3 regions of the Bradyrhizobium sp. JR4.1 genome follow, and region 2 is predicted to be linked to each of the others. Evidence: predicted binding sites of a transcription regulator. Region 2 holds the regulator's gene; each other region holds the start of a gene.
The links. The regulator PhoB, encoded in region 2, activates phosphate uptake and scavenging genes when phosphate is short. The targets are predictions, from matches to a motif close to TGTCATNNANCTGTCAT.
Positions count from the first base shown of each region.

Region 1: the regulator PhoB is predicted to act here: its motif matches at 4,873-4,889, upstream of ABIB90_RS32490 (UDP-2,3-diacylglucosamine diphosphatase).
Region 3: the regulator PhoB is predicted to act here: its motif matches at 6,260-6,276, upstream of ABIB90_RS21035 (Orn/Lys/Arg family decarboxylase).

Region 1 covers NZ_JBEPRY010000023.1:70,268-80,618, forward strand. The annotation lists gene ABIB90_RS32460 (c-type cytochrome) at 1-314, shown strand, start outside; gene ABIB90_RS32465 (cystathionine gamma-synthase family protein) at 657-1,952, shown strand; gene ABIB90_RS32470 (CHRD domain-containing protein) at 2,028-2,444, opposite strand; gene ABIB90_RS32475 (c-type cytochrome) at 2,600-3,529, shown strand; gene ABIB90_RS32480 (Lrp/AsnC ligand binding domain-containing protein) at 3,553-3,798, opposite strand; gene thiD (bifunctional hydroxymethylpyrimidine kinase/phosphomethylpyrimidine kinase) at 3,928-4,728, shown strand; gene ABIB90_RS32490 (UDP-2,3-diacylglucosamine diphosphatase) at 4,913-5,725, shown strand; gene ABIB90_RS32495 (glycosyltransferase family 4 protein) at 5,739-6,782, shown strand; gene ABIB90_RS32500 (threonine/serine dehydratase family protein) at 6,846-7,829, shown strand; gene ABIB90_RS32505 (caspase family protein) at 7,903-9,705, opposite strand; gene ABIB90_RS32510 (RbsD/FucU family protein) at 9,870-10,313, shown strand; gene ABIB90_RS32515 (antibiotic biosynthesis monooxygenase family protein) at 10,344-10,351, opposite strand, start outside.
Region 2 covers NZ_JBEPRY010000001.1:548,853-559,203, reverse strand. The annotation lists gene pstA (phosphate ABC transporter permease PstA) at 1-408, shown strand, start outside; gene pstB (phosphate ABC transporter ATP-binding protein PstB) at 405-1,226, shown strand; gene phoU (phosphate signaling complex protein PhoU) at 1,238-1,954, shown strand; gene phoB (phosphate regulon transcriptional regulator PhoB) at 1,978-2,685, shown strand; gene ABIB90_RS02805 (GcrA family cell cycle regulator) at 2,905-3,417, opposite strand; gene ABIB90_RS02800 (aspartate aminotransferase family protein) at 3,873-5,075, shown strand; gene argF (ornithine carbamoyltransferase) at 5,075-6,022, shown strand; gene ABIB90_RS02790 (Hsp33 family molecular chaperone) at 6,168-7,187, shown strand; gene apaG (Co2+/Mg2+ efflux facilitator ApaG/CorD) at 7,237-7,641, opposite strand; gene ABIB90_RS02780 (OpgC domain-containing protein) at 7,835-9,100, shown strand; gene ABIB90_RS02775 (SGNH/GDSL hydrolase family protein) at 9,100-9,879, shown strand; gene ABIB90_RS02770 (SGNH/GDSL hydrolase family protein) at 9,892-10,351, shown strand, end outside.
Region 3 covers NZ_JBEPRY010000010.1:156,622-166,972, forward strand. The annotation lists gene ABIB90_RS21000 (YeiH family protein) at 1-78, opposite strand, end outside; gene ABIB90_RS21005 (hypothetical protein) at 227-445, opposite strand; gene ald (alanine dehydrogenase) at 621-1,736, opposite strand; gene ABIB90_RS21015 (Lrp/AsnC family transcriptional regulator) at 1,871-2,350, shown strand; gene ABIB90_RS21020 ((2Fe-2S)-binding protein) at 2,501-2,992, shown strand; gene ABIB90_RS21025 (FAD binding domain-containing protein) at 2,989-4,005, shown strand; gene ABIB90_RS21030 (xanthine dehydrogenase family protein molybdopterin-binding subunit) at 4,013-6,217, shown strand; gene ABIB90_RS21035 (Orn/Lys/Arg family decarboxylase) at 6,321-8,678, shown strand; partial or broken gene ABIB90_RS21040 (GNAT family N-acetyltransferase) at 8,685-9,261, shown strand; gene ABIB90_RS21045 (hypothetical protein) at 9,266-9,478, opposite strand; gene ABIB90_RS21050 (flagellar basal body rod protein FlgC) at 9,672-10,070, opposite strand; gene ABIB90_RS21055 (hypothetical protein) at 9,970-10,203, shown strand; gene ABIB90_RS21060 (hydroxyacid dehydrogenase) at 10,238-10,351, opposite strand, start outside.

The DNA.
Region 1 (10,351 bases), on a different contig from region 2:
TGGTGAAGGGCGAGAAACCCTACGACCAGGCCACGGTGGACAGCGCGCTGGCGCAGTTCGAGGACACCGCCAAGAAGCTGCCGAACCTGTTTCCGGCGAGCGCAAAGGGCATGAAGCCCGAGGGCGACTACAGTGCCTCGCCGAAGATCTGGGAGGACAAGGCCGGGTTCGATGCCAAGATCGCGAGCTTCGCCAAGGTCGTCGGTGAGGCCAAGGGCAAGATCAAGGATATCGACTCGCTCAAGGCGAATTTTCCCGCGGTCGGCAAGGAATGCGGCGGCTGCCACGAGACGTTTCGCGTGAAGAACGGTTGACGGAAGGAAAAGATTCGTAGCCCGGATGGAGCGCAGCGCAATCCGGGAATCCACACGAGCTGACAGACTGCCCCGGATTGCGCTTCGCTCCATCCGGGCTACTGGGAATCAAGAAGGGCGGCCCTGCGAAAGCAGCCGCCCTTTTTATTGCGTCGCGTGTCGCCGCTGGAAATTCTATCCGCAAGGCCTGACGGATCGCTGCCGGAGCAGCTATCTTTGCTCCAGCCGCCGCGGCATTGGCGTGAGCTTTTGACGCCGACGCATCCCGCTCCTGACTCATTCAGGACATCAGGAGTTCCAACCCGCGGCGAGCACCTCAAATCAGCAACAGCGAGACAAGCCATGGTCAAACCGTTCCCGTCGAAGACGCACATCGGCAACCATATGCTGCATCCGGAAACGCTGATGCTGACCTATGGCTACGATCCGCAATTGTCGGAAGGCGCGGTCAAGCCGCCGGTGTTCCTGACCTCGACCTTCGTGTTCAAGACGGCCGAGGACGGGCAGGACTTTTTCGATTTCGTCTCCGGCCGGCGCGAGCCGCCGGAAGGGATGGGCGCGGGCCTGGTCTATTCGCGCTTCAATCATCCCAACAGTGAAATCGTCGAGGACAGGCTCGCGATCTACGAGCGCACCGAGAGCTGTGCGCTGTTCTCATCCGGCATGGCGGCCATCGCGACCACGATCCTGGCGTTCGTCCGCCCCGGCGATGTCATTCTGCATTCCCAGCCGCTCTATGGCGGGACCGAAACCCTGCTGACGAATACGCTTGCGCGTCTGTCGATCGGCGCCGTCGGCTTCGCCGATGGCGTTGACGAAGCTGTGGTCAGCCAGGCCGCGGAGGAGGCCATGCGCAAGGGCCGGGTTTCGATGATTCTGATCGAAACTCCGGCCAACCCCACCAACGGGCTGGTCGACATCGCGATGATGCGGCGTGTCGCCGAGACCATCGGAAAGACCCAAGGACACGTTCCGATCATTGCCTGCGACAATACGCTGCTCGGACCGGTGTTTCAGCGGCCGATCGAGCACGGCGCGGATATTTCGCTGTACTCGCTCACGAAATATGTCGGCGGTCATTCAGATCTGATCGCGGGCGCCGCGCTCGGGGCGAAGGCGGTCGTGAAAGGCATCAAGGCGCTGCGGGGCGCCATCGGCACCCAGCTCGATCCGCATTCCTGCTGGATGATCAACCGGTCGCTCGAGACGCTGAGCCTGCGCATGGAAAAGGCCGATGCGAATGCGCGCCTCGTGGCGGACTATCTGCGCGATCATCCAAAAGTGGCCAAGGTGCACTATCTCGGTCATCACGAGGCGGCGTCGCCGGATGGACTTGTGTTTGCGCGGCAATGCACAGGGGCGGGGTCCACGTTCTCGTTCGACATCGTCGGCGGCAAGGCCGCCGCCATGAAATTCCTCAATGCGCTGCAGATCCTCAAGCTGGCGGTGAGCCTCGGTGGAACGGAGTCGCTTGCGAGCCTGCCCGCCACCATGACCCACTCTGGCGTTCCCGCCGACATCCGCCGGAAAATCGGTGTGCTCGATTCCACGATCCGGCTGTCGATCGGCATCGAACACCCGTCGGATGTGATCGCCGACCTCGCGCAGGCGCTGAACGCAGCCGAACCTGAGGTGTGATGTCTGCGCCAGGGTTACGGGGAATCGAAAAGGGCGGCTGCTATGGCGGCCGCCCTTTGCTGGTCTGTGCGAAGTTTACTTCGTCACCTGACCGCGGATCTCGCCGCCCGGATTGGCCGCGGTGTGGATGTTGACGTAGAGCTTGCCGCCGAGCAGATCGGCGGCCTGCGCGTCGGTCAGAGTCGCCGAGCCTTCGGCCGGGCTGGTGGCAGCGCCTGGGATCGGGATCGCGACGCCGGCGTTCTTGCCGGGCTCGGCAGGTCCGTGGAAATGCGCGGCGGTGGCAGGGCCGGACAGGCCGGAATAGGTGACCTTCCAGGACAGCTTCTTGCTGGCGGCGTCGTAGTCCAGATCAGCCGTTCCCGTGCCGCTGCTGGTCGTTGCGGGGACCTCGGACTTGGCGTCGAGCGTTGCTTTCAGCTTTTCGGCGCTGGCCGAACCCGCAAAAGCAACGGCGCCAAGCACTGACATGGCGATGACGATCTTGTTCATGATTTTTCTCCCTGCTGAACCCGTTTGGGCTGCCAAACTTCCAACAGCCGGCATTTCAGTTTATTCCCGTTTCAGGCCGCGGTGGGCTAAATTCTTCGTGGCTGGAGCCGCGAGGGCATCGGTCATAAGCTTCGCCGCGACGACGAAAGGACCGCATGTTGCGACGAACAATCTCCGTGGCGCTGCTCGCCGCACTCGCCGCAGCGGGCGTCTATTGGTGGCTCAGCGCGCCGGTGGTGGCGGCCGCCGGCACCGCGCCTGCCCGCGTCCCTGATCTTGCCAATGGCCAGGTGATGTTCAACGCCGGCGGCTGCGCCTCATGTCATGCCGTCCCCGACCAGCCCGATCGTCTCAGGCTCGGCGGCGGCGTCGCGATCAAGTCGCCGTTCGGAACGTTCTACGCGCCGAATATCTCGTCCGATCCGACCGACGGCATCGGCAAATGGAGCGACGCAGAATTCGTCAACGCGGTGATACACGGGGTCGCGCCGGACGGACGGCATTATTTTCCGGCCTTTCCCTACACGTCCTATCAGCACGCCAGGCGCGAGGACGTGCTCGATCTCTTTGCCTACCTGAAAACGCTGCCGGCCGTTGCAGGCAAGGTGCGCGACCACGACGTGCGCTTTCCGTTCAACATCCGGCGCAACGTCGGCATCTGGAAGTTCCTGTTCATGGACGGCGAACCCTTCGTCGCCGACAGCGCGAAGTCGCCGCAGTGGAATCGCGGCGCCTATCTCGTCAACAGCTTTGGCCATTGCGCGGAGTGCCACAGCCCGCGCAACGCGCTCGGCGGGATCATGGCCGGACAACGCTTCGCCGGCGGTCCCAATCCGGAAGGCGAGGGATGGGTGCCCAACATCACCCAGAAGGGCATTGGCGAGTGGAGCGCGAAGGATATTGCCTATTTCCTGAAGACCGGCGAATTGCCCGACGGCGACAGCGTCGGCGGCGCGATGACGCGGGTGATCAAGAACACCTCGCAATTGCCGGACGACGATCTCGCGGCGATGGCAGACTATCTCAAATCGCTGCCGCCGGTGGACGGTCCGCCGCGCCCCAAGCGCAAGGAGGGCGGCGCCTGATCAGGCCCGCCCTTTCCGGACGGTCAACTCGCGCCAAAGGCCTTGAAGGTGATGATGGTGAGGGTGTCCTGGATGCCGGGCAGCACCTGCACCTTCTCGTTGACGAAGTGGCCGATATCGGTGTCGTTGTCGACGTAGAACTTCACCAGCAGGTCGTATTGACCGGCCGTGGAATAGATCTCGGAGGCGATCTCGGCTTCGGCAAGCGCATTGGCGACCACATAGGATTGGCCGAGCTTGCATTTGATCTGGACGAAAAAGGGAACCATCGCGGTCACTCCGAAAGCATATCTGGCGGCTAATAGGCCAAACCCGGCCGGATTTAGCAAGCGAACTTGCTGGGTTGAGGCAGGCGCGCTAGGACGGGCCATGGCTTCGAAAACGCGGAAAATCGCCCCATGACGACGCCCGTCGCGCTGACCATTGCCGGCTCCGATTCGAGCGGCGTCGCCGGCATCCAGGCCGACCTGAAGACCTTTGCTGCGCTTGGCGTCTTTGGCGCTTCCGCCATCACGGCGCTGACCGCGCAGAACACCCGCGGCGTCACCGGCATTCACGCGGTGCCCGCCGAATTCGTCACCGCGCAGATCGACGCGGTGTTTTCCGATCTCGAGGTCGGCGCGGTCAAGATCGGGATGGTGGCGCAAGCGGCCAGCATCGATGCGATCGCGGCCGCGCTGTCGCGCTGGGCACCCCGGCATGTCGTGCTCGATCCCGTGATGGTGGCGACATCGGGTGATCGCCTGCTCGCCTCCGAAGCCGTCGACGCGCTGCGCATCAAACTGATGCCGCTGGCCTCGGTGATCACACCCAATCTGCCCGAGGCCGCGGCTCTGCTCGACGAACCGGTCGCGGCCAGCGAGGCTGAGATCGAGAGCCAGGGGCGCCGACTGCTGGCGCTCGGTTGCCGGGCAGTCCTGATCAAGGGCGGGCACGGCGAGGGCGCCGAGAGCATCGACTATCTCGTCGATGCCAGCACCACGATCGCGCTCGCCGCGCCGCGCGTTGCCACTCGCAACACCCATGGCACCGGCTGCTCGCTGTCCTCGGCGGTCGCCGCCGGGCTCGCCAGGGGCGAGGATCTCGAGCACGCCGTGCGCAACGCCAAGACCTGGATCAGCGCGGCGATCGCGGCCGCCGACCGCTTCAGCGTCGGTCACGGCCACGGCCCGATCCATCATTTCCACAAATTTTACTGACGCCGCTCGCGAGCGCGCCGCAGTTCCGGGTTCTTGCGGAGGGCGCTGAGGCGCCATGTCGCCTGATTGTCGCATGCGACTGATATTCGCGGGGTGGGCGAGGCAAGCGCGATTCGTATCCGAAGGTGCCTCAAAGGTTCAATTGGTCATCCCCCTGTCACGGGACATTGTTACAGGCTGGCGCATGGGAAGTTACGATGTGAGTGACGAGAGCCCGAAGCGGCGCTTTCGCACGTTGTTCATCTCCGACGTTCATCTCGGAGCCCGCGGTTCTCAAGCCGACCTTCTGCTCGACTTCCTGCGTTTCCATGATGCCGACACGATCTATCTCGTCGGCGACATCGTCGACGGCTGGGCGCTGAAATCGAGCTGGCATTGGCCGCAATCGCATAACGACCTGGTCCAGAAGCTTTTGCGCAAGGCGCGCAAGGGCGCCAAGGTGATCTACATCCCCGGCAATCACGACGAGTTCCTGCGCAACTATTACGGCACGCATTTCGGCGGCATCGACGTGGTCGAGAACACCGTCCACACCGGTGCGGACGGCAAGCGCTATCTCGTCATCCACGGCGACATCTTCGACCTCGTGGTGCAGAACGCACGCTGGCTCGCCCATCTCGGCGACAAGGCCTACGACTTCGCGATCCAGCTCAATCGCTTTGTCAACTTCTTCCGGCGCATGTTCAAGGTGCCCTATTGGTCGCTGTCGCAATGGGCGAAGCAGAAAGTCAAGAACGCCGTCAACTATATCGGCGCGTTCGAGCAGGCGCTCGCCGCCGAGGCGCGGCGCCACGATGCCGACGGCGTGATCTGCGGCCACATCCATTACGCGGTGATCCGCGACGAGGGCGGTATCCGCTACATGAACTGCGGTGACTGGGTCGAGAGCTGCACGGCGCTGGTCGAGCACGACGACGGCCATTTCGAGATCATCACCTGGGCGGACCAGGCCGAGAAGCCGGCACAGGTCCCGCAGGTTGCAGCCAGAGCTGCATGACAAGGGCAGCCTGATGCGCATCCTGGTCGCGACCGACGCCTGGCACCCGCAAGTCAACGGTGTGGTTCGGACGCTGACCAAGCTTGCCGACGCCGCCAAAAGTCTCGACGTCGAATTCTCGTTCCTGACGCCGCAATCGTTCCGCACCTTTGCGATGCCGAGCTACCGCGACGTGCGGCTGGCCATGCCGCGCCCGGGCAGAATCGCGAAGCTGATCGAAGAGGCGCACCCCGACAGCATCCACATCGCGACCGAGGGGCCGATCGGCCTGATGGTCCGGCGCTATTGCCGCCAGCGCAAGCTGCCCTTCACGACCAGCTTCCACACCCGCTTTCCCGAATATGTCCGCGCCCGCGTGCCGGTGCCGGGCTCGCTGATCTGGCGGGCACTGCGCCGATTCCACAGCCCCAGCCGCGCCGTGATGGCGGCAACGCCGGCGCTCGCCAGCGAGCTGACCGAGCGCGGCTTCGACAATGTCGTGCTGTGGCCGCGCGGCGTCGATACCCATTTGTTCCATCCCCGCGCGATCGATCTCTGCTTGCCGGCACCGGTGTTCCTCTCGGTCGGCCGGGTCGCGGTGGAGAAGAATCTCGAGGCGTTCCTCGACCTCGACCTGCCCGGCACCAAGGTGATCGTCGGCGATGGTCCGGCGCGTGTCGCGCTGGAGGAGGCCTATCCGGATGCGATCTTCCTCGGCGAAAAGCATGGCGAGGAACTGGCGGACATTTACGCTGCCGCCGATGTCTTCGTGTTTCCGAGCAAGACCGACACGTTCGGCCTCGTTCTGCTCGAGGCGCTGGCGAGCGGCCTGCCGGTCGCGGCGTTTCCGGTGAAGGGGCCCCGCGACGTGATCGGCGATGCGCCGGTCGGCGCACTCGATCACGATCTGCGCAGCGCCTGCTTCGCCGCACTCGACATCTCCCGGCAGGACTGCGTCGAATTCGCCGCCAACTACACCTGGGAGGCCTCGGCCCGGGCTTTTATCGACAGCATTTTGGCGGTCGGTGCCGTGATGCCCGGCCGGAACGGGGCAGAACCGGCGCGATTCGTCGCCTGAGGGGACGAAATCCTCGCGCGGAGATGTCTTGCTCGCGCCTCATCCGCCGCGATAACATCAGGCATGACAGAACAGCTCCTCCCGATCGGCCCTGCCGATATCGATGCCGCAGCCCGCGTGATCGCACCCTTCGCCGTCCGCACCCCGCTGTTGTCCTTTCCCGTGCTCAACGAACGCGTCGGCGCAAAGGTCTATCTCAAGCCGGAGATGCTCCAGCGCACCGGCTCGTTCAAGTTCCGCGGTGCCTTCAACAAGGTCGCCTCGATCCCGCAGGACAAGCGAGCCGGCGGCGTGGTCGCGTTCTCCTCCGGAAACCATGCCCAAGGCGTGGCGGCGGCGGCAAAGATCCTCGACATGCAGGCGACCATCGTGATGCCCGCGGATGCGCCGTTGTCGAAGCGCGAGCGCACTAAATCCTACGGTGCAGAGGTCGTGCTGTACGAGCGCGACCGCGACGACCGCGAGGCGATCTCGCGCGGCATCGCCGAGAAGCGCGGCGCGACACTGGTCAGGCCCTATGATGATCCCTTCGTGATCGCCGGCCAGGGCACCGCCGGCCGCGAAATCGCGGAAGACATGGCGGCACTCGGTCTTGCCCCTGACATCGTGGTAGCGCCGGCCTCCGGCGGCGGCCTGATCGCGGGCGTCGCGACGGCCGTGAAGGCACGCTTTCCGCTGGCCCAAATCGTTGTGGCCGAACCCGAGGCGTTCGACGATCACGGCCTGTCGCTGACTGCGGGTCATCGCGAGCCGCACGGGCCGGCAGGCCGCACCATCTGCGACGCGCTGATGGCCCTGATCCCCGGCGAGATGACGTTCGCGATCAACAGCAAACTGCTCGCACGCGGCGTGACAGCGTCGGACAAGGAAGTCGGCGCGGCCGTCGCGTTCGCCTATCGCGAGCTGAAGCTCGTAGTCGAGCCAGGCGGAGCGGTCGGCCTGGCCGCGTTGCTTGCGGGACGACTTGATGTTGCCGGCAAGAACGTCGTCATCGTGCTCTCCGGCGGCAATGTGGATGCGGATTTGTTTGCCGAGCTGGTGGCCTGATAATCTAATTTTCTGACATGAAGAAGGGCAGAGCGTCACCGCTCTGCCCTTTGTCGTGTGTGGCCGACCGCGATCAGTGCATGAAGCCGCGGTGGTTGTTGCCGCCGTTGCCACCCTGGCTCTGGTTCATCGACTGCCGAAAGTTGTTGCCGCCATTGTTGACCATGCGATTGGTCTCGTTGAACTGCGGGTGGTTGTTGTTCTGCACCTGCACCTTGTTCACGGGGTTGTCGCTGATCTTGGCGCCGTTGTTGATGCGGATCGGGTTGTTCTGCGTCTGAACGTTGACGGGCTTCGTGTCGATGGTCGTGCCGCCCTTGCCGACATTCACCGGCATGCTCACGATCTTGCCTGGATTGCCACTGATTGTGCCGTTGCCAGTACCGTTCGGCGTCTTGTTGGTCGCAGGCAGCGTCACGATCTTGCCGATGCCGCCATTGTTGTTGGTGGTGTTGGTCGGCGCGGGCAGGGTGACGATCTTGCCCGGGGTCTGCGACGGCGTGCCGTTCTGCTGGTTGGGCTGGTTGTTGCCCGCCGGCAGGTTGACGATCTGGCCGCCATTGCCGAGCTTGCCGATGCCGTTGTTGTCGCCCGACTTCTGCACGATCGGCAAATTGCCGTTCACTTGCGCACCGCCATTACCCTGCTGCAGCGGCATGTATTTGGGCTGGCCGAGATTGCCAATCTTGAAGGTCGGGGCGATATTCTGCGGCGCCAGGAACTTGGTCGCCTGCATCAAGGGGATCTGCTTCGGCTGCATCTGGAGCTTGAGCGCGACCTGCGCATAGGGCGTGTTGCCGTAGCTGTCGTAGAAATTCTTGTATCCGAGCGGCGAGTTCGCGAGCACCGCCTTGTGCCAGGCCTGCGTGAGCAGCAGGTTGTTGAGCAGCCAGCGGACGTGGTCGCACAGCGGGTCGTGCGGATACATCGTGATGAACTCCTGATAGTACTCCGGCCGTGCTTCGGACACCACGTAGTCATAGGCCTGGCGGGTCGAGCGGCTCGGCAGGTTGGAGGCCATCTGCACGACAGGCGCATTCACGGGCGCGCGGTTGGCGGCGACAGCTGTGTCGCCGAAGAAGGTGAAGTCCGACGTCAGCGACGAGCTCTCCCACGGGATCTGCGCGCCGCTGGTGGTCTGGTTCACTTCGAGGCGCACGCGCTTGAACAGTTGCTCGATCGGCACGTTGGGCTCGCGCGCGACGTTCAGGAAGGCCTGCGTGTAGGGGCTGTGACCGCCGGTGCCGTCCTGCGCTTCCGCGCCCGGCGCGGTCGAGTAACCGACGATCGAACCGTTCGGCGCATCGACGATCGCCAAGCCGCGGCCGGCATCGTTCACGTTCGGAAACGGGTTGTTGCGGCAGGCATCGAGGATGACGATGCGCATGCGGCTCGGGATCGTCTCCAGCGTCGACATCACGTCGACCAGACGGACGGAGTTGTTGACGAGCTCGGTCTGGCTCGAGACCTTGGCGTCGACGGGAACGAGGTAGTTCTCGCCGGCGAGCTGCACGCCGTGACCGGCGTAGTAGACCATCGCCACCGTGTTCGGACCGCGCGCCGACACTTTGGCGGAGAAATCCTGCACCACGCGAAGCATGTCGTTCTGGGTCAGGTCGGTCGCGGCGACCACTTCGAACCCGGCCGAATTCAGGAACTTCGCCATCGAGTCCGCGTCATTGTCGGGGTTGGCGAGCTGCGGCGCGTTCTGGTAGTTCGAATTGCCGATCACCAACGCGACGCGCTGTTCCGGGCCTTGCAGCGCGGTGGGGGCCGGCTCGACCGGGGCGACTTGCGCGGAAACAGGGCCGGAGGCGAAGCCGAACAGACTTCCCAAAAGGCCTGCAGTCATCAGGAAAGATTTTAGGCGGAACATGGCGTGCTCCTTTGGCACTGATCTCGATACGAGATTGGTTGCCGGCAAGCTTGGCCGCGTTCGACTTTGAGGTCCGTGATCGCCATCACCATGGTAGGCTGCGTGATCTGAATCACGCTTGGAACCCGCCAAGGTGGGTGCACGATGGGAGGACAGTCCGTCACATGCTGAAATCGATCGATCCGATCCTCACGCCAGATCTGCTCTGGCTGCTGGCGTCCATGGGCCATGGCGACGATCTCGCTTTCGTCGATGCCAATCACCCCTCTGCGCGCATCGCGCAGAGCACGCATTCGCAGCGCCTGATCCAGTTGCCGGGCATCAGCATGCAGACCGCGATTCGCGCCATCATGTCGGTCTATCCGCTCGACGATTTCGATCCCGATCCGGTCCGCGTGATGATGCCGGTCGACGATCCCAGCCGCGTCCCCGACGTGCAGCGCACGGTGCTCGCGGAGATCGAGCGTGCCGCCGGCCGGCCCGTCACGCCCGGAAAACTCTCGCGGCCGGATTTTTATCGCGCGGCGGCGGCGAGCTTTGGCGTCGTACAGGTCGGCGACAGCAGCAGTTACGGATGCTTCCTGATCAGGAAGGGTGTGATCAGCTAGCAGCGCGCGATCGAATGATGCGGGACGGCGTCACGCGT
Region 2 (10,351 bases):
GTCATCGTGATCCCGGTGGTGCTGCGCACGACCGAGGACATGCTGCTGCTGGTGCCGAACGCGCTGCGCGAGGCGGCCTCGGCGCTCGGCCTGCCGCGTTCGCTGGTGATCAAGCGGATCGCTTATCGCGCCGCGCGCTCCGGCCTCATCACCGGCGTGCTGCTCGCAACCGCTCGCGTCGCCGGTGAAACTGCGCCGCTGCTGTTCACCGCGCTGTCGAACCAGTTCTTCAGCCTCGGCCTGAATAAGACGATGGCGAACCTGCCTGTCACCATCAACAACTTCGTGCAGAGCCCCTATGCCTATTGGAAGCAATTGGCCTGGAGCGGGGCGCTGCTCATCACCCTGACCGTTCTTGCCCTTAATATTGGCGCGCGCATCCTTGGCGCCGAGAGGACCGCAAAATGAGTGATCTTTCCGTATCGATGAGCGCGGCCGGTGGGCTGCCCCACGCGCCGGTGCTGCCGGAGGCGCCCCCGAAGGTGACCGTGCGCAACCTGAACTTCTATTACGGCGAGCACCACGCGCTGAAGAACATCAACCTGACGCTGGGCGCCAATCGCGTCACGGCGTTCATCGGTCCGTCGGGCTGCGGCAAGTCGACCCTGCTGCGCATCTTCAACCGGATGTACGACCTCTATCCCGGCCAGCGCGCCACTGGTCAGCTGATGCTCGACCAGACCAACATCCTCGACGGCAAGCTGGACCTCAATTTGCTGCGCGCCCGCGTCGGCATGGTGTTCCAGAAGCCGACGCCGTTCCCGATGACGATCTACGAGAACATCGCGTTCGGCATCCGCCTGTATGAGAAGATCTCGAAGTCCGAAATGGACGGCCGCGTCGAGAAGGCGCTGCGCGGCGGCGCGCTGTGGAACGAGGTCAAGGACAAGCTCAACGCCTCCGGCCTGTCGCTCTCCGGCGGCCAGCAGCAGCGCCTCTGCATCGCCCGCACCGTCGCGGTGCGGCCCGAGGTGATCCTGTTCGACGAACCCTGTTCGGCGCTCGACCCGATCTCGACCGCCAAGGTCGAGGAGCTGATCCAGGAGCTGTCCGAGGATTACACGATCGCGATCGTCACCCACAACATGCAGCAGGCGGCGCGCGTCTCCGACAAGACCGCCTTCATGTATCTCGGCGAGCTGATCGAGTTCGACGACACCAGCAAGATCTTCACGTCGCCGACCGACCGGCGCACGCAGGATTACATCACCGGCCGGTTCGGCTGAGGAGACGCGACATGGCTTCCGAACATACCGCAAAGGCTTTCGACACCGACCTCCAGGAACTCACCCGCCTGGTCGCCGAGATGGGCGGCATCGCCGAGCGCATGATCGTCGAGTCCGTCGACGCGCTGATCCGCCGCGACGTCCCGCTCGGCCAGCGCGTCGTTGCCATCGACACCGAGCTCGACGCGCTGCAGAAGCGCATCGAGGAGCGTGCGGTGCTCACCATCGCCCGCCGCCAGCCGATGGCGGTCGATCTGCGCGAGATCGTCGGCGCCATGCGCGTCGCGACTGATCTCGAGCGCATCGGCGACCTCGCCAAGAACATGGGCAAGCGCGTCGCGGCGCTGGAAACGGACTTCCATCCGCTCAAGCTGTTCCGCGGCCTCGAGCACATGACCGACCTCGTGCAGCAGCAGGTCAAGTCGGTGCTGGACGCCTATGCCGCGCATGATTTGCCGGCGGCGATGGCGGTGTGGAAGGGCGACGAGGAAGTCGACGCCATCTGCACCTCGTTGTTCCGCGAGCTCCTCACCTACATGATGGAGGATCCGCGCAACATCTCGTTCTGTATTCACCTGATGTTCTGCGCCAAGAACATCGAGCGGATCGGCGACCACGCCACCAACATCGCCGAGACCGTGTTCTACATGATCGAGGGCCAGGCGATCACCGACAAGCGGCCGAAGGGCGACATGACGACCTTCGCCAACACGGTACCGAACACCTGAAGACTTAAGGGAGCGACGACCCGATGGGCGCACGCATTATGGTGGTTGAGGACGAGGAAGCCCTGACCGAGCTTCTCCGCTACAACCTCGAAGGCGACGGCTATGACGTCGAGACGGTGATGCGCGGCGACGACGCCGACACCCGCCTCAAGGAGCACATCCCCGATCTGATCGTGCTCGACTGGATGCTGCCGGGCCTGTCGGGCATCGAACTGTGCCGGCGGCTTCGCACCCGTCCCGAGACCAAGCAGCTCCCGATCATCATGCTCACCGCGCGCGGCGAGGAGAGCGAGCGGGTGCGGGGTCTTGCGACCGGCGCCGACGATTACATCGTCAAGCCGTTCTCGGTGCCGGAGCTGCTGGCGCGCGTGAAGGGCCTGCTGCGGCGCGCGAGCCCCGAGCGGCTCGCCACCGTGCTTGCTTTTGGCGACATCGAGCTCGACCGTGACAAGCGCCGCGTGGCGCGCTCAGGCCGGCCGATCGATCTCGGTCCGACCGAATATCGCCTGCTGGAGTTCTTCCTGGAGCACCCGGGCCGGGTGTTCTCGCGCGAGCAACTGCTCGACAGCGTCTGGGGCCGCGACATCTATATCGACGAGCGTACCGTCGACGTGCATATCGGCCGCCTGCGCAAGCTGCTCAATCTCGGCCGCGAGCAAGACCCGATCCGCACCGTCCGCGGCGCCGGCTACGCGCTGGATGATCGGTTTGCGAAGGCGGAGCAGGTGTAGGGTTGCAGGCTTGTTTGTTGGCGAGCTGTCCCTGCATTCTCCGATGTCGTCCCGGACAAGCGAGCGCTGATCCGGGACCCATAACCACAGGGAGTGGTTTGGCGAAGACTCCGAGTTACCCCTTTCGCACGACTACTTCGTGCTCGGAGTATGGGTCCTGGCTTTCGCCAGGACGACACTGAAATTATTGAACTGTCTTTGCGCGACGACTTGCCGTGATTACCGCGGACCCGGCTTCACCGGTGCGCGGCGCCGATCCGACGCCGGCTGGTACGCAACACGCGAGTGCTGGGCGCAATAGGGCAGGCCGGACAGCGCCCGTCCACCGCAGAAGAAGAAGTCCGGGCTCGAGGGATCGCCGACCGGCCAGTGGCAGGTCGCCTCGTTCAATTCGAGCAGCGACAGCCGCTGGCTCATCGGCACCACGTTGTCGTAGGTGACCGGATCCGGCTCAGCCTCGACCTCGAAGGCCTGCGCCAGCGCGGTGTTGCCGCGCGAGATCGGGCGGCTCACCCGCATCATGTGCTGCGCGGGGCGCGCCTTGCGCGGCCGGGGCGCTGCCGATGATGGGCTCTTGGCGCGGCCCGAGAGGCCGAGCCTGTGCACTTTGCCGATCACGGCATTGCGGGTCACATTGCCGAGCTCCGCCGCGATCTGGCTGGCCGAAAGTCCGGCCTCCCAGAGCTTTTTCAGCTGCTCGACGCGATCATCGGACCAGGTCAAAACCGTCATTGCACCCTTTCCCTCGCTGCGCGCCAGCCATCCTGGGGCCTCGCAGCGAATGCCTAAGCCTTCAAAAACCCGTGCCGCCAGAATCCCTTAAGGCTCGCCGGGCGCGTCTTGAACGCCCGAACGTTTACGCCGGTACATAAGGACTTAAAGATCAGAACCACTGCACGAGATGTCGTATCTGACAATCCAAACGCTACAATATGGCGTGACTCCCGCGCAAGAGTCCGCCGACTCGCTTCCACATGTTCCGTGGCTAAATCCCGCAAAATCGGCACCGCAAGACTACGGATTCAGCGTTTCGCGAGGCTTTCCGGGCGGCATTGACACCCGTTTCACCAGGCCTAAGATAGTCGCACGTGCCGCCCTCAAGAGGCGGCACGTTTCGTTTTCCGGGCCGGTCGATGGTGCGTTGCGTAATGCACGCTCACACCGTCCGCAACATTCAAGTGACCGTCATGACTAACAGCGCAGCGCCGCATTTGCTCCCCGTTTTCGCCAGGTCCGACCTCGGTTTCGAGCGTGGCGAAGGCTGCTGGCTGATCGCGACCAATGGCGAGCGCTATCTCGATTTCACCTCCGGGGTGGCGGTGAATGCGCTCGGCCATGCCCATCCGGCGCTGGTCGCGGCGTTGCAGGAACAGGCCACGAAGCTCTGGCACATGTCGAACCTGTTCCAGAGCCCGGACGGCGAAAAGCTTGCCGCGCGCCTGTGCAATGAAAGTTTCGCGGACTTCGTGTTCTTCTGCAATTCCGGCGCCGAAGCGCTGGAATGCGTGATCAAGGTCGTGCGCCGCTATCACGCCGCGAAGGGCCATCCAGACCGCTATCGCATGATCACCTTCGAAGGCGCCTTCCATGGCCGCACGCTGGCGACGCTGGCCGCGACGGGTTCGGCAAAATATCTCGAAGGTTTCGGCCCACCCATGGAGGGCTTCGACCAGGTTGCGCATGGCGATCTCGAGGCAGTGAAAAAGGCGATCGGTCCGCAGACCGCCGGCATCCTGATCGAGCCGATCCAGGGCGAGGGCGGTGTGCGTTCGGCAACGCCCGCCTTCCTGAGGGCGTTGCGCCAGCTCTGCGACGAGCGCGGCCTGTTGCTCGCCTTCGACGAGGTGCAGACCGGCATGGGCCGCACCGGCGATCTATTCGCGTACCGCCGCCTTGGCGTCGAACCCGACGTGATGTCGCTGGCCAAGGCGCTCGGCGGCGGCTTCCCGATCGGCGCCTGCCTTGCGACCGCGGAAGCGGCGTCCGGCATGACGCCGGGCTCGCACGGCTCGACCTTCGGCGGCAATCCGCTCGCGATCGCGGCGGCGAATGCCGTGCTCGACGTCATGCTCAAGCCCGGCTTCTTCGACCACGTGCAGAGGATGTCGCTGCTGCTCAAGCAGAAGCTCGCTTCCGTGATCGACCGTCATGGCGATGTCGTCAGCGAAGTGCGCGGCGAGGGCCTCCTGATCGGCATCAAGGCCGTGGTGCCCTCCGGCGATCTCGTTGCCGCCTTGCGCGACCAAAAACTGCTCACCGTCGGTGCCGGCGACAATGTCGTGCGTTTCCTGCCGCCTTTGATCGTCACCGAAGCCGAGATCGAGGACAGCGTCGGGCGGCTCGAGCGCGCCTGCGCGGCGTTGTCTGGCAACAAGCGGGCGGCAAGCTGATGAGCACGTCGCCCGATAAAACGCCCAAGAAAACACCGAAGCACTTCCTCGATATCAACGAGCTGCCGCTGTCGGAGCTCAAGCGCATGCTGGCCGCGTCCTCCGCGATGAAGGCGAAGCAGAAGGCGCATCAGCCGGTCAGGCCGCTCGAAGGCAAGACGCTGGCGATGATCTTCGAGCGCCCCTCGACGCGGACGCGGGTGTCGTTCGATGTCGCCATGCGCCAGCTCGGCGGCGAGCCCATCATGCTCACAGGCGCCGAGATGCAGCTCGGTCGCGGCGAGACCATCGCCGACACCGCGCGCGTGCTGTCGCGCTATGTCGACGCCATCATGATCCGCATCCTCAATCACGATGCGCTGCTGGAGCTTGCGGCAAACGCCACCGTGCCCGTCATCAACGGCCTGACGCGGCGCTCGCATCCCTGCCAGGTCATGGCCGACCTCATGACCTACGAGGAACATCGCGGCCCGATCGAGGGCAAGACGGTGGCCTGGACCGGCGACGACAATAACGTGCTGGCGTCCTGGGCGCACGCCGCCGAGCGCTTCAAGTTCCAGCTCAATGTCGCGACGCCCCCGGAGCTCGCACCGAAAAAGGCGATGCGCGACTTCATCAAGGCGACCGGCGCGCCGATCATGCTCGGCACGGATGCCGAAGCTGCCGTGCGCGGCGCCGATTGTGTCGTGACCGACACCTGGGTGTCGATGGGCGACAAGGAAGGCGAGCACCGCCACAACGTGCTCAAGCCCTATCAGGTCAATGCCCAGCTGATGTCGCTGGCCAAGCCCGATGCGCTGTTCATGCACTGCCTGCCCGCCCATCGCGGCGAGGAGGTCACCGACGAGGTGATCGACGGTCCGCAATCCGTCGTATTCGACGAGGCCGAAAACCGCCTGCACGCGCAGAAGGGCATTCTGGCCTGGTGCTTCGACGCGGTGAAGTAACGCGGGCCGGTGAAGTAGCTTTGGATCGTCGTCCTGGCTTTCGCCAGGACGACACCGAGTTTGCCGTGCTTGCGTACGATCCGTTCTGCATTCCGGATGCAGCCGCCCCCTTCCAATTTCGCCTTCCGACCCCAGATAAAGCGCCATGGTTTCCCAATCCCCTGACATGAAAACCGGGCCCGAAGGCCCGGTTCGCGCGCCATCCGCGGTTCCCATCGATGACGCCGTGCTGCCCTACGAGGTCGACGCGCTCGACGTGCGCGGTCGCCTGGTGCGGCTTGGTCCGGCGCTCGACGAGATCCTGACCAAGCACGATTATCCGGCGCCGGTCGGCAAGCTGCTCGGCGAGGCCATCGTGCTGACCACGCTGCTCGGCTCGTCGCTGAAGTTCGAAGGCCGCTTCATCCTCCAGGCCCAGACCGACGGTCCTGTGTCGTTCCTGGTCGTGGACTATCAGGCGCCGGATCGCCTGCGCGCCTATGCGCGCTATGATGCCGCGCGCCTCGGCGAAGTCCAGGATTCCGGCAAGACTTCCGGCGCGCTGCTGGGCCACGGTCATCTGGCCATGACCATCGACCAGGGCCCCGACATGAGCCGCTACCAGGGCCTGGTCGCGCTCGACGGCGGCAGCCTCGAAGACGCCGCTCACGAATATTTCCTGCGCTCCGAGCAGATCCCGACACGCGTGCGTCTCGCCGTGGGCGAGGAGTGGCGTTCGAACGACGGCGGCAAGCATCGCTGGCGTGCCGGCGGCATGCTGATGCAGTTCCTGCCGAAGGCGCCCGAGCGCGCGCGGCAGGCCGATCTGCATCCCGGCGATGCGCCCGAGGGCGTCGAGGTCCATGCCGTCGCTGAAGACGATGCCTGGGTCGAGGCGCGCTCGCTGATCGAAACCGTCGAAGACGTCGAGCTGATCGATCCCGAGCTGTCCGGCGAGCGGTTGCTCTACCGTCTCTTCCACGAACGCGGCGTGCGCGTGTTCAATCCGCTGCCCTTGAAGGCGCAATGCTCCTGCTCGCGCGATGCGGTGGCATCGATGCTGAAGAGCTTTTCGTCCGACGACCGTGCCGCAATGGTCAAGGACGACAAGGTCGTCGTGACCTGCGAGTTCTGCAGCTCGGTGTACGAGTTCACACCGGATGAGGCGGGCGTCGAGGACGCGTAGCGCGGTGCCGTAGGGTGGGCAAAGCGAAGCGTGCCCACCATTTCCAGCGCTAGTTCAACACCCGCTTGTTATCCGGGCTGTCCAGCGAGAACGTCGGCACGTCGATCTCGAAGCGTTCGCCGCTTGCGCTGACCATCTGGTAGCGGCCGGTCATGAAGCCCGAGGCGGTCGTGAGCGGCACGCCGGAGGTGTATTCGAAGCGTTCGCCGGGCGCGAGCGTCGGCTGCTCGCCGACGACGCCCTCGCCTTTCACCTCCTGCTGCCGGCCGGTGGCATCGGTGATGATCCAGTGCCGCGTCTTGAGCTGCACGGTCTCATCGCCGGAATTGGTGATGACGATGGTGTAGGCCCAGAAATAACGGGAGCGGTCGGCCGACGACTGCTCCGGAACAAAGTTCGGCTCGACGGTCACTTCGATCTGGCGGGTCACGGCGCGGTACATGATTGCCATCATACCGAAAACCGCCCGGGAACCAAACGCCGGAGGCGGCCTTGGCGACATCGTCCCGCCTGAATTCGCAGGGAAGTACACGTCCAAGTGTAGGTCCAAACGTACTTGCATGTGATCCGGTGGCTTTGCGAGATGACGGCCGGACCGGTACACTCCTTGCCACGTCGCGATTTGCGGAAGGGTTTTTAGGCCCCCGATGACTATTGCCGACCAAGTGACGGGATCGACGATCGCGGGAACCGCTAAACCTGTGGAGGTCAAGTCCGCGGGGGCAAAGCGGCGCGCGGCCGCGCCGGCCATTTCGCTGCCCGCCATCGGGGAGCGCGAACTCCGGCTCGACCTGTTCCGCGGCCTTGCGCTGTGGCTGATCTTCATCGACCATTTGCCGCCGAGCCTTCTGACCTGGTTCACGATCCGCAATTACGGCTTCAGCGACGCCACCGAGATCTTCATCTTCATCTCCGGCTATACCGCCGCCTTCGTGTACGGTCGGGCGATGCTGGAGTCCGGCATTGTCGTCGCCACCGCGCGCATCCTGCGGCGCGTCTGGCAGATCTATGTCGCCCACGTCTTCCTGTTCACGATCTTCCTTGCCGAAATCTCCTACGTCGCGACCAGGTTCGAGAACCCGCTCTACACCGAAGAGATGGGCATCATGGATTTCCTCAAGCAGCCCGACGTGACGATCGTGCAGGCGCTGCTGCTGCGCTTCCGTCCGGTCAACATGGACGTGCTGCCGCTCTATATCGTGCTGATGCTGGCGCTGCCCTTGATCCTGTGGCTGATGAAATGGCGCCCCGACGTGACGCTCGGCCTCTCGGTCGCGCTCTACGCGGTGACCTGGGAATACGACCTCTATCTGTCCGCCTATCCGAACGGCTTCTGGGCCTTCAATCCCTTCGCCTGGCAATTGCTGTTCGTGTTCGGGGCATGGTGCGCGCTCGGGGGTGCGCGACGCATGTCGCGCATTCTGGCTTCGCGGGTGACGATGTGGATCGCGATCGCCTATCTGGTCGCGGCATTCTACGTGACGCTGACCTGGTATGTGCCGCAGCTCTCCCATTTCATGCCGAAGCGGCTCGAGCAGTGGATGTATCCGATCGACAAGGCCGACCTGGACGTGCTGCGCTTCACGCATTTCCTGGCGCTGGCCGCGCTCACCGTACGCGTCCTGCCGCGGGACTGGCCGGGCCTGAAATCGCCATGGCTGCGGCCGCTGATCCTGTGCGGCTCGCATTCCCTGGAGATATTCTGTCTCGGCGTCTTCCTCGCCTTTGCCGGCCATTTCATCCTGGCCGAGGTCTCGGGCGGCCCGGTCATGCATGCGCTAATTAGTCTCTCCGGAATTCTGATCATGTGGGCCATGGCCTGGCTGATTTCGTGGTACAAGCGGGTGGCTGACAAGAGCGGTTCGAAAACCAAAAGCGCCGTCGGCAGCGCCGATATGGCGGGAGGGGGCTGATGAAGGCGAAGGTTTTCCTGAGCCTGATCCTGCTGTGCGGTGGTCTCGCCGCGCCTCCGGCGCGCGCGGACGATGCTGCGCCGGCTGCTTCAGCCGCGCCCGCAGCCTGTGAAGTGCCGTCCTATCTGCTCACCAGCGAAAGCCAGCTTCCCAAGGTCGCCGATGCCGTGAAGGCCGGCAAGCCGCTCGAAATCCTGGTCATCGGCAGTCGCTCGACCACAATTCCGGCTTCCGAGGACGCCTCTTATCCGGCGCGGATGCAGGCCATTCTGAAGGACAAGCTGTCGCCGTCCGAGATAGTCCACGTCTCCGTAGAAATACAGAGCAAGAAAACGGCCGAGGAGGCGGCCGCCAGTTTCGTTAAGCTGATGGAAGCAAAAGCACCTACTTTGGTTATCTGGCAGACCGGGACTGTCGATGCTATCCGAGCCATCGATCCCGATGATTTTCGCGGCGCAGTGACCGGAGGGGTTGTTGCGCTGCAAAAGGCAGGGGCTGACGTCGTCTTGATGAACTTGCAGTACAGTCCGCGTACCGAAACCATGATCTCGGTGCCGCCATACCTCGACAATATGCGGGTGGTGGCGCAGGAGCACGATATTCCGCTGTTCGATCGTTTCGCGATCATGCGGCAGTGGAATGACCAGGGGCAGTTCGACCTGTTCAGCCCGTCGCGCGGGCCTGAGCTGGCGAAGCAGGTCCATGATTGCCTTGGCCGGGCGTTGGCACAGTTCGTGATCGACGCTGCGCATCTGGAGCCGGCCCAGCAGCAAAATTGAGGTCTAGCGTTAATGAGTTCTCTCCGCCCTTTTTGCCTGACGGCATGGCTGGCTGCGCCTGCAGCAGCGGTGCTGCTGTTGCTGAGTCCGGCCTGGCAATCGCACGCGCAGACGCAGGGCGCGCAGGCAACGCCGGCCCCGCAGCAGTCGGCTAATCCGGCTCCCGCTTCACCGTCCCAGACGACCGTCGCAGCGACGTCCCCCGACCAGCGCGGCATCACGGCGCGCGCCATCGACAAGGTGAAGCAGGTCGCGAAATCCGCCGGCGACGTCTTCAGCCGCGTGCCCTGCCTGTCGCCGAAGGGCGGCGCTAAGGCGATGGGCTCGCTGCCGCATGTCGCGGGCAAGCTCGTCGCCGGCCAGCCCGTCGTCATCGTCGCATTCGGCTCGTCCTCGACCGCGGGATTCGGTGCGAGCTCGCCGGAGTTCAACTATCCCAATCGTCTTGCCGCGCAGCTGCACCGGCACTATC
Region 3 (10,351 bases), on a different contig from region 2:
GGGAATCAGCGCGACGATGCGGCCAGTGGCCGTGGTCGGCTTGGCGTCGGCCGGGCTGGATGCTTGATTCTGCGACACAAATCTCTCCCAAGGAGAAGGATTTATACGCAGCGCCATCCGATTGGGAAATAAGTTTTCGACATATCAGGGCTCAGGGAAGTTCTATCCTCAGCCCGGAATAATCTGGCTCTGAAGGTCAGGCGCCCTTTAGAAGATCAGGCGCGCCTTAGAAGATCAGGCTCTTGGCCAGCGAGGCGACGCGGCTGAAGCCATCGTAGACGCCGGGCTCGAAGAAGGCCGCACGCGCCAGCACGATGCCGGCAACCAGCGACCAGAACAGGCCGGTGCCAACCCGCAGCAGCAGCTTCGACCCGCGCGAGCGCGGTTGGGTGTCCGTTGCGGACACCAATTGCTCGCCGAAAGGCTCAAACCTGGTGCGTTCCATAGCAGTCAATCCATCAATTTCTGATGGAAATGTCGTCGTTTCGGCCCCAAACAGCAATGGAAGCGATTGGCTTTTTTGCCTCCCGGCGGGGAAACTCCTTCCGCAGGACGGGCACGGGACAATAGTTTTCTTCTTCCGGCCTGGAAAACCGCTGCGCACTTTTCCGGATCGTGCTCTACGCCGCCAGCCCGCTCCCCACCGGAGCAAACTCCAGCCCGAGGCTCTCCGCCACCGCCTTGTTGGTGATGCGGCCGCGATGCACATTCAGCCCGTTGTGCAGATGTGGATTTTCCAGCACCGCCGCGAAGCCCTTGTTCGCGAGCATCAGGCCGAACGGCAGTGTCGCGTTGTTCAGCGCCTGGCTCGACGTCACCGGCACCGCGCCGGGCATGTTAGCCACGCAATAATGCACGATGCCGTCGACCAGATAGGTCGGATCGGCATGCGTGGTCGGGTGCGAAGTCTCGAAGCAGCCGCCCTGATCGATCGCGACGTCGACCAGCACGGCGCCCGGTCGCATCGATGTCAGCATCGCACGCGTGACAAGCTTGGGCGCACTCGCACCCGGCACCAGCACCGCGCCGATCACGACGTCGGCAGCGAACACCTCCTCCTCAACCGATTCGATGGTGGAGAAGCGGGTGCGCACGCGCCCGGCAAAGAGATCATCGAGCTCCCGCAACCGAGGAATCGAACGGTCGATCACGGTGACCTCGGCGCCAAGGCCCGCGGCCATGCGCGCGGCTTGCGTTCCCACCACGCCGCCGCCGAGCACGACGACCCGCGCCGGCTGCACGCCGGGAACGCCGCCCAGTAGAAGCCCGCGGCCGCCAGCCGATCGCTTGAGCGCGGCGCCGGCGGCCTCGATGGCGAGGCGGCCGGCGACTTCGCTCATCGGCGCAAGCAGGGGGAGGTGACCGGCCGCGTCGGTGACGGTTTCATAGGCGATCGCAGTACAGCCGGAGGCGAGCAAACCCCTGGCCTGTTCGGGATCCGGCGCGAGATGGAGATAAGTGAGCAGGATCTGGCTTTCGCGGAGCTGGGCCCACTCGCTTTTCTGGGGCTCCTTCACCTTCACGATCATCTCCGACTTGGCGAAGATGTCGCGCGCGCTCTCGGCAATGGTGGCCCCTACCCGCCTATAGACTTCGTCGGATGCGCCGATGCCGCCACCCGCGCCGCTCTCGACGGTCACCTCGTGCCCGGCCGCGACATATTCGCGGACTGCGCCCGGGGTGAGCCCGACGCGATATTCCTGCACTTTGATTTCCTTGGGCACACCGACGCGCATCCCTGGCCTCCTTTTGATTCACCTCATGATCGTAGCGACCTGCCCGGTTTGGTTTCGTGCAAATATCCGCTAGCTTTGACATCCCTGCGCCGGTTTCCGGCGCGCAAACGCCCTTTCACGCTGGAAACGAAACTTTGGCCCTCGACCGGAAAGATCTCGCAATCCTCGCGGAACTCACGACCAATGCGCGGGCCAGCCACACCGAGCTCGCCAACAAGGTTGGGCTATCAAGCACCGCGCTCGCGCGGCGCCAGAAGGCGCTGGAAGACGACGGCTATATCCAGGACTATCAGGCCACGCTCGACCTCGCGCAGTTCGGCCTTACCACCACGGTGCTGGTCCGCATCGCGTTGGAAAGCCAAAGCGACGAGGCGTTGAAGGCGTTCGAGGCGGAAGTGGTGAAATGCCCGTCCGTCGTGCGCTGCTTCCTGATGTCGGGGACCGACGACTACATCCTGATCGTGCTCGCCCGCGACATCCAGGATTTTGAGCGCATCCACCGCATGGAGCTGTCGCGCCTGCCGCGCGTCGCGCGGGTGCAATCGAGCTTCGCGCTGCGCGAGGTCGTCAACCGCGCCGTGCCGAATGTGGTGTTCGGCGAAGCGAAGCGCTGATCGCAACCTCTCGGAAAGGCGAACTGCCGGCAAGGGAATCAAAAGGAACCAACCGGTCGGTGATCCGTTGGGCGCTATTGGCCGGCGGAGGCGTGCCCCCGCGTCAACACGGCTGACGTCCGGCACGGTCGCCGTCGCAGGGAGCAGGACATGGGCGATGTCACGCATCAAATTTCCGAACGCATTCCGATCCATCTTGTCGTCAACGGCGTCAGTCACACGCTCGATCTCGTGCCATGGACCACGCTGCTCGATGCCTTGCGCGACCATCTTGCGCTGAGCGGCACCAAGAAGGGCTGCGACCATGGTCAGTGCGGCGCCTGCACGGTGCTGGTGGACGGCCGGCGAATCAATTCCTGCCTCACGCTCGCCGTCATGAAGGACGGCGCGAAGATCACGACCATCGAAGGCCTTGCCAACGACGGCGCGCTGCATCCACTGCAACAGGCGTTTATCGACCATGACGCCTTCCAGTGCGGCTATTGCACGCCGGGACAGATATGTTCGGCGGCCGGACTGCTCGTCGAAGGCCGTGCCAAAGATACCGACGAGATCCGGGAGTTGATGAGCGGAAACCTCTGCCGCTGCGGCGCCTATCCGAACATCGTCGCCGCCATCCAGCAGGCAATGGGCCAGCCATGAACAACTTCCAATACGCCCGAGCCAATGATGTCGCCGACGCGATTCGCCTGCTCGCCGCCGATCCCGGCGCAAAACTCATTGCCGGCGGCACAAATCTGATCGACCTGATGAAAGAGAATGTCGAGCGCCCCTCCCGGCTGATCGACATTTCCCGCCTGCCGCTGCGCAAGGTCGAGGAGACGTCCGACGGGTCCCTGCGCATCGGCGCGCTGGTGCCGAACTCGGACCTCGCCTACCACCCACTGATCGAGCAGCGCTATCCCCTGCTCGCCAGCGCCATTCTGGCCGGCGCATCGGCGCAATTGCGCAACATGGCCTCCGTCGGCGGCAATCTGATGCAGCGAACGCGCTGTGCCTATTTCTATGACACGGCCACGCCCTGCAACAAACGACATCCCGGCAGCGGCTGCTCGGCGATGGACGGGCTGAACCGCAACCATGCGATCCTGGGTACGAGCGCCGCCTGCATCGCGACCAATCCATCCGACATGAGCGTGGCGCTGGCCGCGCTCGATGCGCGCGTGCACATCGCGGGTCCCTCCGGCGAACGCAACATCGCGCTGACCGATTTCCATCGGCTGCCCGGCGACAAGCCTCATGTGGATACCAATCTCGGCACCGGCGAGATCATCACGGCGATCGAGCTGCCGCAGCGCGGCTTTGCTCAAAACTACAGCTACCTCAAAATTCGCGACCGCATGTCCTATGCTTTTGCTCTGGTCTCGGTTGCCGCCGCGCTCGAATTGGAGGGCAACGCAATCAGCGGGGCACGCGTGGCGCTCGGCGGCGTGGCTCACAAGCCCTGGCGCAGCCTCGAAGCCGAAGCTGCGTTGCGCGGCCAGGCCGCGACGCCCGATCATTTCGCGCACGCCGCGGAGCTCTTGCTTCAGGGAGCAACGCCCCGCTCACATAACGGCTTCAAGGTCGAGCTCGCCCGCCGCGCCATCGTGCGGACGCTGACACAGGCGGCGAACGCCACGCCGCAATCCCAGGCCCACAAGAAGATCGCGTGAGGGACCGATGAACGCTTATGTCGGAACGCCAACGTCGCGTGTCGATGGCCGGGCCAAGGTCACCGGGGCCGCCAGATACGCCGGCGAATTTCCGGCGGACGGGCTCCTCCATGGCTTCGTGGTCGAGGCCACCGTTCCATGCGGGCGCATTGCCCGCCTCGACACCAGTACGGCACTCCAGGTCGAAGGCGTACTCGACGTGCTCACGCATGCGAACCGTCCGCCGCTGGCCGACAAGGACGATTCGTGGAAGGACGAAGTAGCGCCCGAGGAAGGCTCGCCTTTCCGTCCGCTTTATGATGACACGATCAAGTTCAATGGCCAGCCGATTGCGTTGGTCGTGGCGGAGGACTGGGAAACCGCGAAATTTGCCGCGACTCTCGTGCGGGTCGAATATGAGCAGCATGGTTTTGCGACCGACCTCGAAGGCGAGCGCAGCAACGCTGCCGAGAAGGACAAGCCGCACAAGCCGCGGGGCGACGCCGTAGCGGCTCTTGCGGGAGCTTATGTGCGCCACGAGGCGGACTACGTGATACCGACCGAGCATCACAATCCGATGGAGCTCTATGCGACTACGGCGGTCTGGGACAGCAATGGCAAGCTCACGATCTACGACAAGACTCAAGGCGTCCAGAACGTACACAAGTTTCTATGCAGCGTGTTCGATAAGAAGCCGGATGACATTCGCGTGATCTCGCCCTACGTCGGCGGCGCCTTCGGCTCCGGCTTGCGGCCGCAATATCAGGTGGTGTTGGCAACGCTCGGCGCGCTCGCGCTGAAGCGATCCGTTCGCGTCGTGCTGACGCGCCAGCAGATGTACGGGCTCGGCTACCGGCCGATGACGATCGAGCGCGTCGGGCTTGGCGCAAAATCGGATGGTACGCTCGATTCAGTCACGCACGAGGCCATTGCCGTCACCTCGCGCTACGAGGATTTTGCGCGCAACGATACCGGCTGGGCCGAACAGCTCTACAAGAGTCCGAACAGCCGCTTCGCGCACAAGCTGGTTCACCTTGACGTCTCCACGCCTTGCGATATGCGCGCACCGGGCGCGGCGTCGGGCGTCTGCGCGCTCGAATGCGCCATGGACGAGCTCGCCGTCGCGCTCAAGCTCGACCCGGTCGAACTGCGGCTGAAGTGCTACTCGGATCGCGACCAGAGCGAAAACCTGCCCTACACCAGCAAGCAGTTGCGCGAATGCTACGCGCGCGGCGCGGACGCCTTCGGCTGGAGCAGACGCAATCCTGTGCCGCGCTCGATGCGCGACGGCAAGGAGCTGGTCGGCTGGGGCATGGCGACGGGTGTGTGGGAAGCACTGCAGATGCCGGTCGCCGTCCGTATCGCGCTGACGTCGAACGGACATGCCGAGGTGTCATGTGCCGCATCGGACATCGGCACCGGCACCTACACCATTGTCGCTCAGGTCGCAGCCGACGCACTCGGCCTGCCAATCGAGAACATCAGCGTCAGGCTCGCAGATTCCAGTCTGCCGCAGGCGCCTGTCGAGGGCGGCTCCTGGATGGCCGCCTCGAGCGCACATGCGGTGCTCGCAGCCGCCGAGGAAGTGCGCAAGGAGCTGTTAGCTCTGGCCGGGAAGATGCCAGGCTCGCCGGTCGCCGGCGCCGAGCTTGTCGATACGGTGCTGACCGACGGCAGCATTGCCAGCGCCAGCGACAACAGCCGCGCAGTCTCGATCGCCGACGCGATGCGCCATGGCGGTGTCGAACGTATCGAGAAGGAAAAGCTCAACCAGTTCGGTGAGGACAAGAAACACGCGCGCAACACCCATTCGGCCGTCTTCGCCGAGGTCAAGGTGGACGAAGAGCTAAACGTCATTCGCGTGACGCGGGTCGTGAGCGCCGTTGCGGCCGGGCGGATTCTGAACACCAAGACCGGCCGCAGCCAGATCATGGGCGGCGTGGTCTGGGGGATCGGGATGGCGCTCCATGAGGAGACGGTGATGGATCATCGCTTCGGTCGGATCATGAACGCGAACATCGCCGAGTACCACATTCCCGTGAATGCGGATGTTCACGACATCGACGTGATCTTCGTCGACGAGCCGGACGCGCACATCAACGGGCTCGGCATCAAGGGCATTGGCGAGATTGGCATCGTCGGCGTCCCGGCGGCGATCGCAAACGCCGTCTATCACGCCACCGGCAAACGCATCCGCCGCTTCCCGATCACATTGGACAAGCTGCTGGACTGAGCCGATGGTCATCCGACCCGGCCCGCTCGGGATCGCGCTCCCTGTCATCCAGCTGTCATCAAATGTGTCGAGACCTGTCGGTCTCGCACATTCGGGACATGACATGGACTATTTCAAGCGCTTCAACTTCCTGTTCGCCGCACCTGTGTTCGACGCCGACGACCTCGAAGGTGTCCGCTTCAACCAGATCATCGAGGAGATCCAGCGTTCCGGCTTCGAGGTCGTTCGCGCCCGCAAGCTGGAGGACGCGGAGATGGCGGTGCAGACCGATGCCGCGATCGGCTGCATGGTGGTGGACTGGGGCAAGAAGGGCCTAGAGGGCAAGACCTCGGCGCTGATCAATTTGATGCGGCGGCGCGGCCTCGATTTCCCGATCATCCTCCTGATCCGGCGCAAGCGGTTCGAGGATCTGCCGGTCGAGGTGCTCGACTTCATCGACGGTTATGTCTTCCTGTCCGAGGAGACACCGACCTTCATCGCCAAGAACCTGATCAGCCGTCTGAAGCAATATGCGGAGACGCTGAAGACGCCCTTCTTCGGCGCGCTGGTCGATTATGCCGAAGAGGGCAACCAGCTCTGGACCTGTCCAGGCCACAATGGCGGCGTGTTCTACAACCGCAGTCCGATCGGGCGGGTGTTCGTCGAACATCTCGGCGAGTCCGTGTTCCGCGACGACCTCGACAATTCCGTGCTCGACCTCGGCGACCTCCTCACCCACGAAGGTCCCGCGCTAAGGGCGCAGAAGGAAGCCGCCCAGATTTTTGGCGCGGAAAAGACCTATTTCGTGCTCAACGGAACCTCGACATCGAACAAGATCGCGCTCGGCGCTCTCGTCACCGACGGCGATCTCGTGCTGTTCGACCGCAACAATCACAAAGCCGCTCATCATGGCGCGCTGATGATCAATGGCGGCGTTCCGGTCTACGTGCCGACCATCCGCAACGCCTGGGGCCTGATTGGCCCGATGCGCTGGGACATGCTCGACGAGAAAACCTTGCGCGAGACGATCCGCAATCATCCCTTGGTGACGGACAAGGACGCCTGGCGCAAGGAGCGGCCGTTCCGCGTCGCCGTGGTCGAGCAGTGCACCTATGACGGCACCATTCACAGCGCCGAGATGATCTTGAAGCGCATCGGCCATCTCTGCGAGTACATCCTGTTCGACGAGGCTTGGGCCGGCTTCATGAAATTCCACCCGCTCTATGCCGGCCGCTTCGCCATGGGGCTGACCAACCTTCCCCCCGAGGCTCCCGGCATCATCGCGACGCAGTCGACCCACAAGCAGCTCGCGAGCTTCTCGCAGGCATCCCAGATCCACATCAAGGATCGTCACATCCGCGGCCAGAAACGGCGCGTCGAGCACCGCCGCTTCAACGAAAGTTTCATGCAGCACGCTTCCACGTCGCCATTCTACCCGCTGTTCGCCTCGCTCGACGTCGGCGCACAGATGATGAAGGGCCGCTCCGGCGAAGTGTTGTGGGACGACACGATCCGGCTCGGCATCGAGTTGCGCAAGAAAATCCGCGCGATGCGCCGGGAGTTCGAGGAGAAGGAGCAGACTCCGGACCGCCGCTGGTTCTTCGAACCCTTCGTCCCCGACCGCGTCGCAATTCCCGACGTCAGCCGCGCCGGCGCCGCCCACAACGTCGCCTGGGAAACACTCTCCACCGACGAACTCGCCACCAACCCTGCGCTGTGGCAGCTCTCCCCCGACAGCGCCTGGCATGGCTTCCCTGGCCTCAGCGAGGGCTTTGCCATGACCGATCCGAACAAGCTGACGCTGCTCACGCCCGGCTTCGATCGCATCACCGGCGCCTATGTCGAGCACGGCATCCCCGCGCCGGTCGTCGCGCAATATCTGCGCGAGAACCGCATCGTCCCCGAGAAGAACGACCTCAACTCCCTGCTCTTCCTGCTCACTCCGGGCGTCGAAGCAAGCAAGGCGGGCACGCTGATCTCCGGTCTCGTCGCATTCAAGCGGCTGCACGACGACAATGCGCTGCTGGCCGACGCCATCCCGGAGTTCTGCCAGCGACGGCAGGCGCGCTATGCCGGCGTGCGGCTGCGCGATCTCTGCGGCGATATGCACCGTTTCTTCCGTGCCGCCGACGTCAGCGCACTCCAGGCCCGGCAGTTCATGCCCGAGCACATGCCTGACATCGCGATGTCGCCCCGCGATGCCGCGCGCTACCTGTTCCGCAACGATGTCGACTATCTGCCGATCGAGGCGATCACGGGCCGCATCGCCACCACGCCCTTCGTGGTCTATCCGCCCGGCATCGCAACCATCGTGCCCGGCGAGCGGCTGACGGAACGGGCCAAGCCCATGCTGGATTATCTCAAGATGTTCGAGACCTGCTTCAACACGTTCCCGGGCTTCGATGTGGAAATCCAGGGCGTCTACAAGGAGATCGATGCGCAGGGGCGCATCGGGCTCTATACTTACGTCGTTGCCGGGTAGGTGCCGATGAACGAAACTGCGATTGCGCGCCCGGATGACGGGCCAGTCGTGGTCCGGCCCTCACGCGAGAGCGACGTCGATGCGATGCTGGCGATCTACCGCCATCACGTCCGCAACGGCGTGCCGCGCGATGTCGAGGGAACCGGTGCGCCCGAGCCGGACGATCTGCGCGATCGGCGCAAGAACCTGAAGCAGACCCGCCTGCCGCATCTGGTCGCGACCTTTCGTGGTGAAGTCGTGGGATATGCCTATGCGGTACTGTTCCGCAAGCGTCCAGCTTATCGCTACGCCGCCAAGCATTCGATATGTGCACCACGACCATCTCGGCCGCGGAGTCGGACGGCTATTGCTGCAGGAGTTGATCGACGCGTGTGCGGCGGCCGGCTTCCGCCAGATGATCGGCTATATCGATGCCGACAATGCCCCCTCGCTGGCGCTGCACGAGAAGTTCGGTTTCGCGCGCGCCGGCCTGCTCTGCGGTGTCGCCTATCGCAACGGTCACTGGTCCGACACCGTCATGGTACAGCGCTCGCTCGGTGCCGGCGTCACCGCGCCGCCGCCCGTCACGGCGCCCGGCCGCTAGGCCCTCACGACGGAAAGTCAGCCGGTCTGACCTGGATGCGGTCGGCATGCAAGGACCAGTGGTGCAGTGCCTGGTCCTCGCAAAACCTCGCCTTCGCCCGCTCTCTGGCTTCGTTCTCGTCGGAAGCGTCGATCTCGAGCGTGCCCTGGCACACCTCGATCTGCCGGCCGTACTGGCCGAGCACGTCCTTCATGAACCTGACCACATAAGTTGACATGGGACCTCCTGCCTGCCCCGGCGGCGCTCACTCTAATCCCATTTAGCCGGATTGCGGGAGGGAGATTTTGATGCGGATCAAGGTCGGGGCGCGGTTCCCGCCCGCCGACAGTCGTCGGCTCAATCCGTCAACCACCCCCGCCCTGCCTAGGGGCCTGCGGAAGGCGCGCGCGACACGAGCGCCCGCGCCGACATCACGTCGTGATGTCGAGTAGCGACTCTGTCGTTTCTGAATAGGCCTGAATGACCTTCGCATTGGCAATGAAGCTGTACTTCGCGGTCGCCAGTTGAACGAATTCGCTGGCGAGATCGACATTCGGCGCGGCGACCAGGCCGTCCTGGTTTGCGAAGGGGGCGCTTGGGTCGGATTGTGCGGTAAAGCTCGGCGAAACCGCCGACACGGTCGTGAACGTACCGCCCGGCGTCGAGCCGCTCGATTGGTCGACCTGATCGACTCGCAACGGCACATAAGCCGCGGGAAACGTCGGACTAATGCTCGAACTGACCGCACTGGCCGATGTGCTCGATCCGCCTGACGCAGGTAGCGGGCCTGTCGTGCGAATGTTGGCGATATTGCTCGCGGCCACGTTCACACGCAAACTCGCCGCGGAAAGTCCGGATGTCGCAATCGAAAATATGCTCATGAACCCTGATCTACAGGACAAGTCATACGTGTTCACTCACGCCATCAGTAAAATCCGCCGCTTTCTGTTTTCATCCTCGTAACCAGCGATCGGAGCACGATCAGACTTCGCGCGCCCTACGCCGGCATCACACCAAACGCCTGCTTGAACCGCTCCGCATAGCGCGGCCAGACCTCGGGATTGATGATGCGCGGCGGGCGCTTGCCGTCGAGCGTATCCAGCACCTGCTC